Regions from separate parts of the Vibrio bathopelagicus genome, predicted to be linked through region 2. Evidence: predicted binding sites of a transcription regulator. Region 2 holds the regulator's gene; each other region holds the start of a gene.
What was found. Region 2 encodes CRP, which controls carbon source genes, mostly activating them, when cyclic AMP is high. Its sites were predicted from a motif close to TGTGANNNNNNTCACA; they were not measured.
Positions count from the first base shown of each region.

Region 1 (3,288 bases), 190 kb from region 2:
TCTTGAACGAAAAAGTCAGTGTGACGACAATGAAGAGCCGTATTGACTATAAACGTCAGTTGTCGGTGATGGATTTCGATTTGGAAGTGACCAACATTGAGATTCTGAGTCGCGTGACAAGTCGAGTAGAACAAATCAAAGATGTTATGTCGGTCAAACGTCTAGGCTAACTTTCACGTTGCATTAGTCACTTTTACTGCGTTAACTGCGCTTTCTTGTTCCATCACATAGGCGAGCTATGCTCAGGAATCGCGAAAGCTTGTTGCCTTGTTAAAGTAACAACTGCTTAGTGAAAGGTGCGTAATTTAGAGAATTAGACAGTATCAACAAAGGTGAGTAGTTTTGGCTGCTCACCTTTTTAGTTTTAGAAGACGTTATAAATTTAAAAATCAAAGACAGTAATAGGAAGAAAACGATGAATCACCCGATTGAACAACTTGAACAGATTATGACTAAGCTGCGCGATCCTGAAGGTGGCTGTCCTTGGGATTTGAAACAAAATTTTGAAACAATTGTGCCGCATACTATCGAAGAAACGTATGAGGTGGTGGACGCGATTCACAACAAAGATTGGCCGAATCTACAAGAAGAGTTGGGCGACTTGTTGTTTCAGGTGATCTTCTACAGCCAACTGGCGAAAGAGCAGGGCTTGTTTGAGTTCTCTGATGTGGTCGACGGTATTAGTGAGAAGCTGACGCGCCGTCATCCACATGTGTTTTCTGATACAGAATTTGCGAGTGATGAAGAAATTAATGCTAACTGGGAAGCTGAAAAAGCCAAAGAAAAAGCACAGGCAGGCAAAACTCAAGAAAGTATTCTAGACTCAATACCAAACTCTCTACCTGCACTTTCGCGTGCTACAAAAATTCAAAAGCAAGTCGCGAAATTTGGCTTTGATTGGGACTCTATTGGCCCAGTCGCCGATAAGGTTTTAGAGGAAGTTGATGAGGTGCTAGAAGAAGCGCTTCAAGTAACGCCAAACGAAGATTTAGTTGAAGAAGAACTGGGTGATTTATTGTTTGCGACGGTCAATTTAGTGCGACATTTGGGTAAAAATCCAGAAACGGCTCTCAATAAAGCCAATCTGAAATTTTCACGCCGCTTTAAAGGCGTGGAACAAAAAGTTCGTCAGCAAGATAAAATTTTGACCGACTTTTCTCTACAACAGCTTGATTCCATGTGGGATGAAGTCAAAGTGGCGGAGAAAAGATCATCAAAGCTTTTATCATGAATTGATTTGAAGCAAAAAATAAAAAATTGCAGTGTGATAGATTTCACGTTGTGGCGATAAGGGGCTTCTGGTATATTTTCATCCCGTCCAGAAGTAATCCATTTCCCTCATTCAACCAATTTCAGGTTAAACATGACGACAAATTACATTTTTGTTACTGGCGGGGTTGTATCCTCTCTAGGTAAAGGCATTGCTGCAGCATCTCTTGCGGCTATTTTAGAAGCTCGTGGTCTTAAAGTGACTATGATGAAGCTTGACCCTTACATCAACGTTGATCCAGGCACTATGAGCCCGACTCAACACGGTGAAGTGTTCGTTACGGAAGATGGCGCTGAAACAGACCTTGACCTTGGTCACTATGAGCGATTCATTCGCACCAAGATGACTAAGCGTAACAACTTCACAGCAGGTCGTGTTTATGCTGACGTTCTACGTAACGAACGTCGTGGTGACTACCTAGGTGCAACAATCCAGGTTATTCCTCACATTACTAACTCTATCAAAGAACGCGTAATCTCTGGTGCTAAAGGCCACGATATCGCGCTTGTTGAAGTTGGTGGTACTGTAGGTGATATCGAATCTCTACCATTCATGGAAGCGATTCGTCAGCTAGCAGTAGAACTAGGCCGTGAACGCGCAATGTTCATGCACCTTACTCTAGTGCCATACCTAGCAGCTGCGGGTGAAGTGAAAACTAAGCCAACGCAACACTCTGTAAAAGAGCTGCTGTCTATCGGTATCCAGCCTGACATCCTAGTTTGTCGTTCAGATCGTGTTATCCCAGCAAACGAACGTAAGAAAATTGCTCTTTTCTGTAATGTACAAGAAAAAGCCGTTATCTCTATGAAAGACGTAGATTCAATCTACAAGATCCCACAGTTAATCCGTGCTCAAGGCATTGATGATCTTGTATGTACGCGTTTCGGTATCAATGCACCAGAAGCTGATCTGTCTGAGTGGGAACAAGTAATTTACGAAGAAGCTAACCCAACGGGTGAAGTGACGATTGGTATGGTTGGTAAGTACATTGAACTGCCTGACGCATACAAATCAGTAAATGAAGCGCTGAAACACGCAGGCTTGAAAAATCGCCTAAGTGTCACAATTAAATATGTAGATTCACAAGATGTTGAATCTAAAGGCACAGAAATTCTACAAGACCTAGATGCAATCCTAGTTCCTGGTGGCTTTGGCGATCGTGGTGTTGAAGGTAAGATCCTTGCTGCACAATACGCTCGTGAAAACAAAGTACCTTACTTAGGTATCTGTCTAGGTATGCAAGTTGCTCTTATTGAGTACGCTCGTAACGTTGCGAAGATGGAAGGTGCACACTCTTCTGAATTCTGCAAAGAAACTAAATACCCTGTTGTTGGCCTAATCACTGAGTGGATTGACGGCGAAGGTAAAGTTGAAGAACGTACTGAAAAATCTGACCTAGGCGGCACAATGCGTCTTGGTTCACAGCTTTGTCACCTAGCGAAAGGGACGAAAGCTTACGAATTATACGGTAGCGCGACGATCCATGAACGTCACCGTCACCGTTACGAAGTGAACAACAATCTTCGTCCACAAATCGAAAAAGCGGGCCTAAAAGTATCGGGTCTATCTGCGGACAAGAAACTGGTTGAAGTTATTGAGAACCCGAACCACCCATGGTTCGTTGCTGCTCAGTTCCACCCAGAGTTCACTTCAACACCTCGCGATGGTCACCCATTGTTTGCAGGTTTCGTTAAAGCGGCTGGCGAATTCCAGCGCGGCGAATTAGAAAAGTAAAAAGGAATCCAGGTAGCTGCGTAAGTTGTGCTGCTACCTTTAAATTTGACATTTATATATTCAACGAGAAGGAAACATTCAATGTCTAAGATCGTTAAAGTTCTAGGTCGTGAAATCATCGATTCACGTGGTAACCCAACTGTAGAAGCTGAAGTACACCTAGAAGGCGGTTTCGTAGGTATGGCTGCTGCTCCATCTGGCGCATCTACTGGTTCTCGCGAAGCTCTTGAGCTACGTGACGGCGACAAATCACGTTTCCTAGGTAAAGGTGTTCTTAAAGCAAT
Region 1 is NZ_CP062500.1:3,118,186-3,121,473, reverse strand. It holds gene relA (GTP diphosphokinase) at 1-170, shown strand, start outside; gene mazG (nucleoside triphosphate pyrophosphohydrolase) at 416-1,231, shown strand; gene IHV80_RS13770 (CTP synthase) at 1,364-3,004, shown strand; gene eno (phosphopyruvate hydratase) at 3,086-3,288, shown strand, end outside.
Region 1: the regulator CRP is predicted to act here: its motif matches at 1,264-1,279, upstream of IHV80_RS13770 (CTP synthase).

Region 2 (3,288 bases):
CCTAGTTTCAACAGACGATTCAGAGTGGGAATACTTCGTTGACCATATCCGTGCGGGTATTGTTAACCGTAACCGCCAGTTAACAGGCGCAAGTGGTGATGCACCATTTGGTGGCCCGGGTGCTTCAGGTAACCTACGCCCAAGTGCTTACTATGCGGCTGATTACTGTGCTTACCCAATGGCGTCAATGGAAGGTGGTGAAACTCAACTGCCAGCGACATTTAGCCCAGGTATTGAGCTTTAGTTTAAGCTCTTAAGCTATAAGTTCATGAATCATAGGCTTATGAGCTCTAGGTTCATGAATAACAGCTTCATTGGTTAATTGTGTAATAAGGAAGCAGTGTTATCGCTTCCTATTTTCACCCACGTCCGACACCTCGATTGGGCGGTAAATAATAATAGAACAAGTATGTCACAGGCTGATGGCTGCTGACTCTATGTCCAGCCTCTCCCTTTCTAATCCAAATTACTAGCTTGCTAGAACCTCTGACAAGGAGTCACCATGACGCCCGATCTACTCTTTAAATCACTATGGGACGATTACATTCACAGGCTTTGTCCATCGGCTGAGAAAGTACATCACTTGCTGAAAGAAGACGAAGCTCTGATTAATGATCACATTGCACTGCGTACTTTCAATGTAGCACCGCTAGGTATTGAAACACTGGCCAAGCCTTTCCTTGAATTGGGTTACAAGGCGTGTGGCGATTACTTGTTTGAGAGCAAGAAGCTAGTGGCTAAGCACTACGAGCACCCAGACCCAAACCAACCGAAAGTGTTCATTAGTGAGTTGAAGGTAGAAGAGTGTTCAAATGACTTACAACAGATCGTTGCTAAGTTGGTTGAGCAAGTAGACGCAAGCAAGCTTCAAGGTCATGAGTTCTTGTTTGGTGGTCGCCTTTGGGATCTGAGTTTCGCGGATTTCCAAGTACTAGCAAAAGAGAGTGAATACGCTTCTTGGCTCGCAGCTCATGGCTACGGTGCAAACCACTTTACGGTGAGTGTGAACCAACTTGATACTTTTGATGAAGTGCAGGCAGTGAATGATTATCTGAGTGAATCAGGCTTCACTATCAATGCGTCTGGTGGTGAGGTTAAAGGCTCTCCAGAGGTCTTATTAGAGCAATCATCAACAATGGCAGACAAAGTCCCAGTTTCATTTGTTGAAGGCAATGAGATGATTCCTGGTGGCTTCTATGAGTTCGCTAAGCGTTATGCGATGGCTAATGGTGAGCTTTATACAGGATTTGTCGCAGCATCGGCTGACAAGATCTTTGAAAGCACCAACGGTTAAAGAAAGATACGAGTATGGGCTTTGCCCTAGAGATGCGGGTAAGCTTCGCTTCGAGATACTTTAGAAGAGCGAAGTCCGATCTCTAATATCGGTTCCCGCATCTGATCTTTAGAAAACAAAAAAGCCACCAAATTCGCATTTGGTGGCTTTCAAATTTTTGGCTCAGTCAATCGAGATTAACGAGTGCCGTATACCACGATAGTCTTACCGTGTGCAGAAATTAGGTTCTGCTCTTCAAGCATCTTCAAGATACGACCTACTGTCTCACGAGAACAACCAACGATCTGGCCAATCTCTTGACGAGTGATCTTGATTTGCATGCCGTCAGGGTGAGTCATTGCATCTGGCTGTTTCGCTAGGTTAAGTAGCGTTTGAGCGATACGACCGGTTACGTCAAGGAACGCTAAGTCACCAACCTTTTGGCTAGTTACTTGTAGACGGTTTGCCATTTGCGCTGAAAGGCGCATCAGGATATCTGGGTTCACTTGGATAAGTTGACGGAATTTCTTGAAAGAAATTTCAGCTACTTCACAAGGAGATTTAGCACGAACCCACGCAGTACGTTCTTGGTCTTCTTCGAAAAGTCCAAGTTCACCGATGAAGTCGCCTTGGTTTAGGTAAGAAAGAATCATTTCCTTACCTTCTTCGTCTTTGATAAGAACAGCCACAGAACCTTTAACGATGTAGTACAAGGTTTCTGCCTTTTCACCAGCATGAATCAAAGTACTTTTTGAAGGGTACTTATGAATATGACAGTGTGAAAGGAACCACTCTAATGTTGGATCGGTTTGAGGTTTACCTAGAACCATAATATCTCACTTCCTCTGCAGGGTATGCTTGCCGCTTTCCGTATTTTAGCTAAGCCTGAATTGACTCAGTTAGGATAAGAGCACTCGTTGAGTGCTGCAAGCTATCTTGTGTTTCGTTTAAGAATAGTATCCTTTTTCAGGTACTATTTCTTGATTTTAATCGTGACCAAGCTACGATTTTTTACGCAAAATTGTGCACATGATCACGGTATGAAAAGTAATCAACCAGAATGACGTTTTGTTAACCTATTTTTCCGGTTTCGATTAGTTGTTGTAGGATTGGCCTTACAATGAGCTCCATAGCAAAACTCATTTTACCTCCTGGCACCACAAGCGTGTTATGACGTGACATAAATGAGCCATCAATCATTGCCAAAAGGTAAGGGAAATCGACGTTTTTGATACCACGCAAACGTATAACAACGAAGCTTTCGTCTAAACTAGGAATCCCTTTGGCGTTCAGTGGGTTCGATGTATCTACGGTTGGGACACGCTGAAAGTTGATATGAGTGCGCGAAAACTGCGGGGTAATGTAGTTAAGGTAATCATCCATTGAGCGAACAATAGAGTCCATCACCGCTTCGCGAGAGTGCCCACGATCGCGTGTGTCACGAACGAATTTCTGGATCCACTCTAGGTTTACGATAGGTACCATGCCGATCAGCAGGTCGACGTGTTGCGAGACGTTAATGTCGCCATCGACTACGCCACCATGAAGGCCTTCGTAAAACATCACATCTGAGTTTTCAGGGATCTCTTGCCATGGCGTAAAAGTGCCGGGCATTTGGTTGTAAGGAACGGCTTCATCGAAGGTATGTAGATAGCTGCGGACTTTGCCCGTGCCTTCATTACCGTATTGACGGAAGAACTCTTCTAATGCGCCAAAATCGTTAGCTTGTGGACCAAAGTAGCTGATGTGCTTACCTTGCTCGCGCGCTTTACGGATCTCGACATCCATCTCTGGGCGAGTGAAGCGATGGAAACTATCCCCCTCAACCCAAGCAGCCTTCACGTCCATCATATTGAACATTTTACGAAAGGCTTCTGAGGTGGTGGTGGTGCCGGCTCCAGATGAACCCGTCACCGCAATAATTGGATGTTTAGCGGACATGACAACCCTTGTCTTTTGAGTAACTTACTTGTTAGCAATCGTTTACCACTATAACACGGCTCCTTTATGAGCGC
Region 2 is NZ_CP062500.1:3,304,537-3,307,824, reverse strand. It holds gene astD (succinylglutamate-semialdehyde dehydrogenase) at 1-244, shown strand, start outside; gene IHV80_RS14845 (DUF1338 domain-containing protein) at 503-1,294, shown strand; gene crp (cAMP-activated global transcriptional regulator CRP) at 1,471-2,103, opposite strand; gene IHV80_RS14835 (phosphoribulokinase) at 2,345-3,214, opposite strand.

Region 3 (3,288 bases), on a different replicon from region 2:
CTGGCTTAGAGAAAGCTCGGCTAATTCTAATGCTTTTTCAGGTTCATTACTGTTAATAGCAACTTGCGCACGCAGGGCGTTGTATTGGCCTTGCTGTTGAGTATCCAGTTCGATGTTTCGAGCTTGATACTGAGTTTCGGCTTCTTCTAGAAGCGTGCCTACTTGATCATAACGGTGCTGACTCTGTGCCAGCCAAGCGCGCAGCATTGATAGCTTCGGCTCACTGTATAACTGATCCGTGGTTAGCTGTTTGATTGCCATCTCTAGCGAAGACAACTCGCCTTGGTTAAACATCGGCCAACCGTGTTCCGTTAGAATTTGAATGATCAGTTCTGGATCTTCAGCGCGTTGTGCATGTCGTAGTGCTTGATGAGGCGTTTTTTGTTTGATCCACGCTTTCGCGGCACTTCTGTGCAACTCGGCTTCTTGTTGTGGAATTCGAGCTTGGCGCTCGTGGGCAAGAAATTCACCAAATAGGTTATGGAAGCGGTACCAGTTCTTTTCGCCTTCAAGAGGGTAGATGAATAAGCCAAATCGGTTGAGTGACTCGATCATTCCTAGCGCGTCTTCACGCTGTGTAAGCGCGCAGACTAATTCGTCATTGAAATGATCAAGCACTGAACACTGCATTAAGAACTGTCGGGTTTCTTTATCCAGTAGGTCGAATACCTCTTCAACCAAGTAATCCCAAAGGTGGGCATGGTTAAAGTGAGAGAAAGACTCTGCCGATTGGGCCAGCGTGCGTTTTTGATGTTGAGCTTGAAGAGCAATAAGCTGTAAAGCTGAAGGCCAACCCTCAACATAAGTACAGATATTGCCAGCGGTGGTGTCATCTACGCCATCGGCGACACGTTGATTGAAGAAGCGCGTCGTCTCTTCAGTATCAAAAGCCAGAGAGTCGTTGCCAATCTCAATCATCAAATCACGGACGCGAAGGTTTGCGGTGCCAAGTGGTGGTGTCCCACGGCTAGTCACAACAAGCGTTAGATTGTCAGGCATATGCTTGAGGAAAAAGCGCATCGCCTCGTGAATGTCATCGTTATTAACTAAGTGGTAGTCATCCAACACCAGAAAACACTCTTGGTGGAATTCAGACATCTCGGCGAACACTTCGCTTAACAAAGAATGCAGTGATGAGAACTGTCGTTTTTCTGCCAATTTTTGGGCATTAGGACAGGCATTTTGAGTCGCTTTGTTAAGTGATTGAAGTAGGTAGTTGATATAGCGAAAGGCATCATTGTCACTATCGTCAATGCTGTACCAACCCACATTGGGCTTATCTACCAGCCATTGTGCAGCCATAGTGGTCTTGCCATACCCCGCTGGAGAGCGGAACAGTACGAGCTTGTAGCAATCTGCATTCTGAAGCAGATCGAGAACTCTAGGCCGCAGGATTGCATTGTGTAAGCGGCCGGGACGAGTCAGTTTCGAAGGGATCCACATATCGAAGTTTTACACCTATTCCGTGGCTTATGTTTTAGGGGTCTAAACCGTTATGGAATAAGCCCAATCACATCTGCCTAATTACTTAAGTCTGTGCCTATGTTACGTGAAGCAAAATGGCACCGACTATGATCCTCCGCAGAAACCTTGCACTCCTGCATGTTTTTAGGCTCCTACGCCCTTTATTTGGGACTTTGCTCACGTTGTGGGTGGGTTTTTGAATGTGACTTAGTTCATTTCTACACGAAGATTTATGCAAAAGATGAGAGTCGGAAAATAATTTCGTGATCTCAAACTCAGATTTGGCAATGAGTTCAATCTGGTTAAATAAAAGTCACATCAATTGAAGTTAAGTTATCGAACGGGAGCTTGTGATCTTAGTCACTCCAAGTTTTTGTTCGAAGTCAGAACATGAGAGTCAGATCACTAACCCTATGTCGGTACGCCCCCTACGCCCTTTCATCTACTCCTAGTTAATCGTACGGTCAGGAGGATGTTTAGTTAATGGTGACCATGCACGATATGTCACAGATGAATTAGAACTATTAAAAGCGAGATTTCTGAAATGAAACCAACTCAGCAAAAAACTTTCGATAAAGTGTCGTTCCAAGAAAGCGTTAAGAAGCATTTATCTGCAACCTACGCAACAACGATTGAAAACGCGGATAGCCGCGCATGGTACCTAGCAATGGGTCGCGCATTAGCAGAACTCACAACATTCGACCTGCTAGAAACTGAAAACGATGAAAAAATTAAGAACGCGAAAAGTGTTAACTACCTTTCACTAGAGTTTTTGATTGGCCGTCTGACAGGTAACAACCTAATCAGCATGGGTCTTTACGAAGAGATCACTCATGCAATGGAAGAGCTAGGTCAAAATCTAACAGACCTTTTAGAAGAAGAACGCGACCCATCACTAGGTAATGGTGGTCTTGGTCGTCTTGCTGCTTGTTTTATGGATTCTTGTGCCGCTCAAGAATACCCAACAGTAGGCTACGGTCTTCACTATGAATACGGTTTGTTCAAACAGTCTTTCCAAGACGGTCGCCAACAAGAAGCACCAGACGCGTGGCGCGGTGTTGAAGGTTACCCATGGGAAGTAGCTCGTCCAGAGCTAGCACAACACATTGGTTTTTACGGTCATGTAGAAGTTGAATTCGTCGACGGTAAAGAAGTTCGTACTTGGGTTCCTGGCATGGAAGTAAAAGCAATGCCTTGGGATCTACCTATCGTAGGTTACGAATCAAACACGGTTTACCCATTGCGTCTTTGGGAATGTCAGGCAATCGCACCATTCTCATTAGCAAGCTTTAACAACGGTGATTACTTCGAAGCGCAACACTCGCTAATCGATGCAGGTAACATCACTAAGGTTCTTTACCCGAACGACAACCACGAGAAAGGTAAGACACTGCGCCTAATGCAGCAGTACTTCCACTCAGCAGCATCGGTTCGCGATATTCTACGTCGTCACGAAGCAGCAGGTTTCTCTCTAGAAGATCTGCCTAAGCAAGAAACGATTCAGCTTAACGATACGCACCCAACGATTGCGATTCCTGAGCTAATGCGCATTCTGATCGACGAGAAAGGTCTATCTTGGGAGCAAGCATGGGAAATCAGTGCTCATACGTTCGCATACACGAACCACACACTACTTCCTGAAGCGCTAGAGACTTGGTCTGAATCCCTGATCAATCGTCTTCTTCCACGTCACATGGAAATCATCTTTGAAATCAACCACCGCTTCATGCAAGAAGTTCGCAAGATGTGGCCTGGTGACGGTGAGAAGCAAGCGAAGCTTTCTATCATCCAAGAAGGTTTCCACCGTATGGTTCGCATGGCAAA
Region 3 is NZ_CP062501.1:458,159-461,446, forward strand. It holds gene malT (HTH-type transcriptional regulator MalT) at 1-1,443, opposite strand, end outside; gene IHV80_RS18370 (glycogen/starch/alpha-glucan phosphorylase) at 2,009-3,288, shown strand, end outside.
Region 3: the regulator CRP is predicted to act here: its motif matches at 1,631-1,646, upstream of malT (HTH-type transcriptional regulator MalT).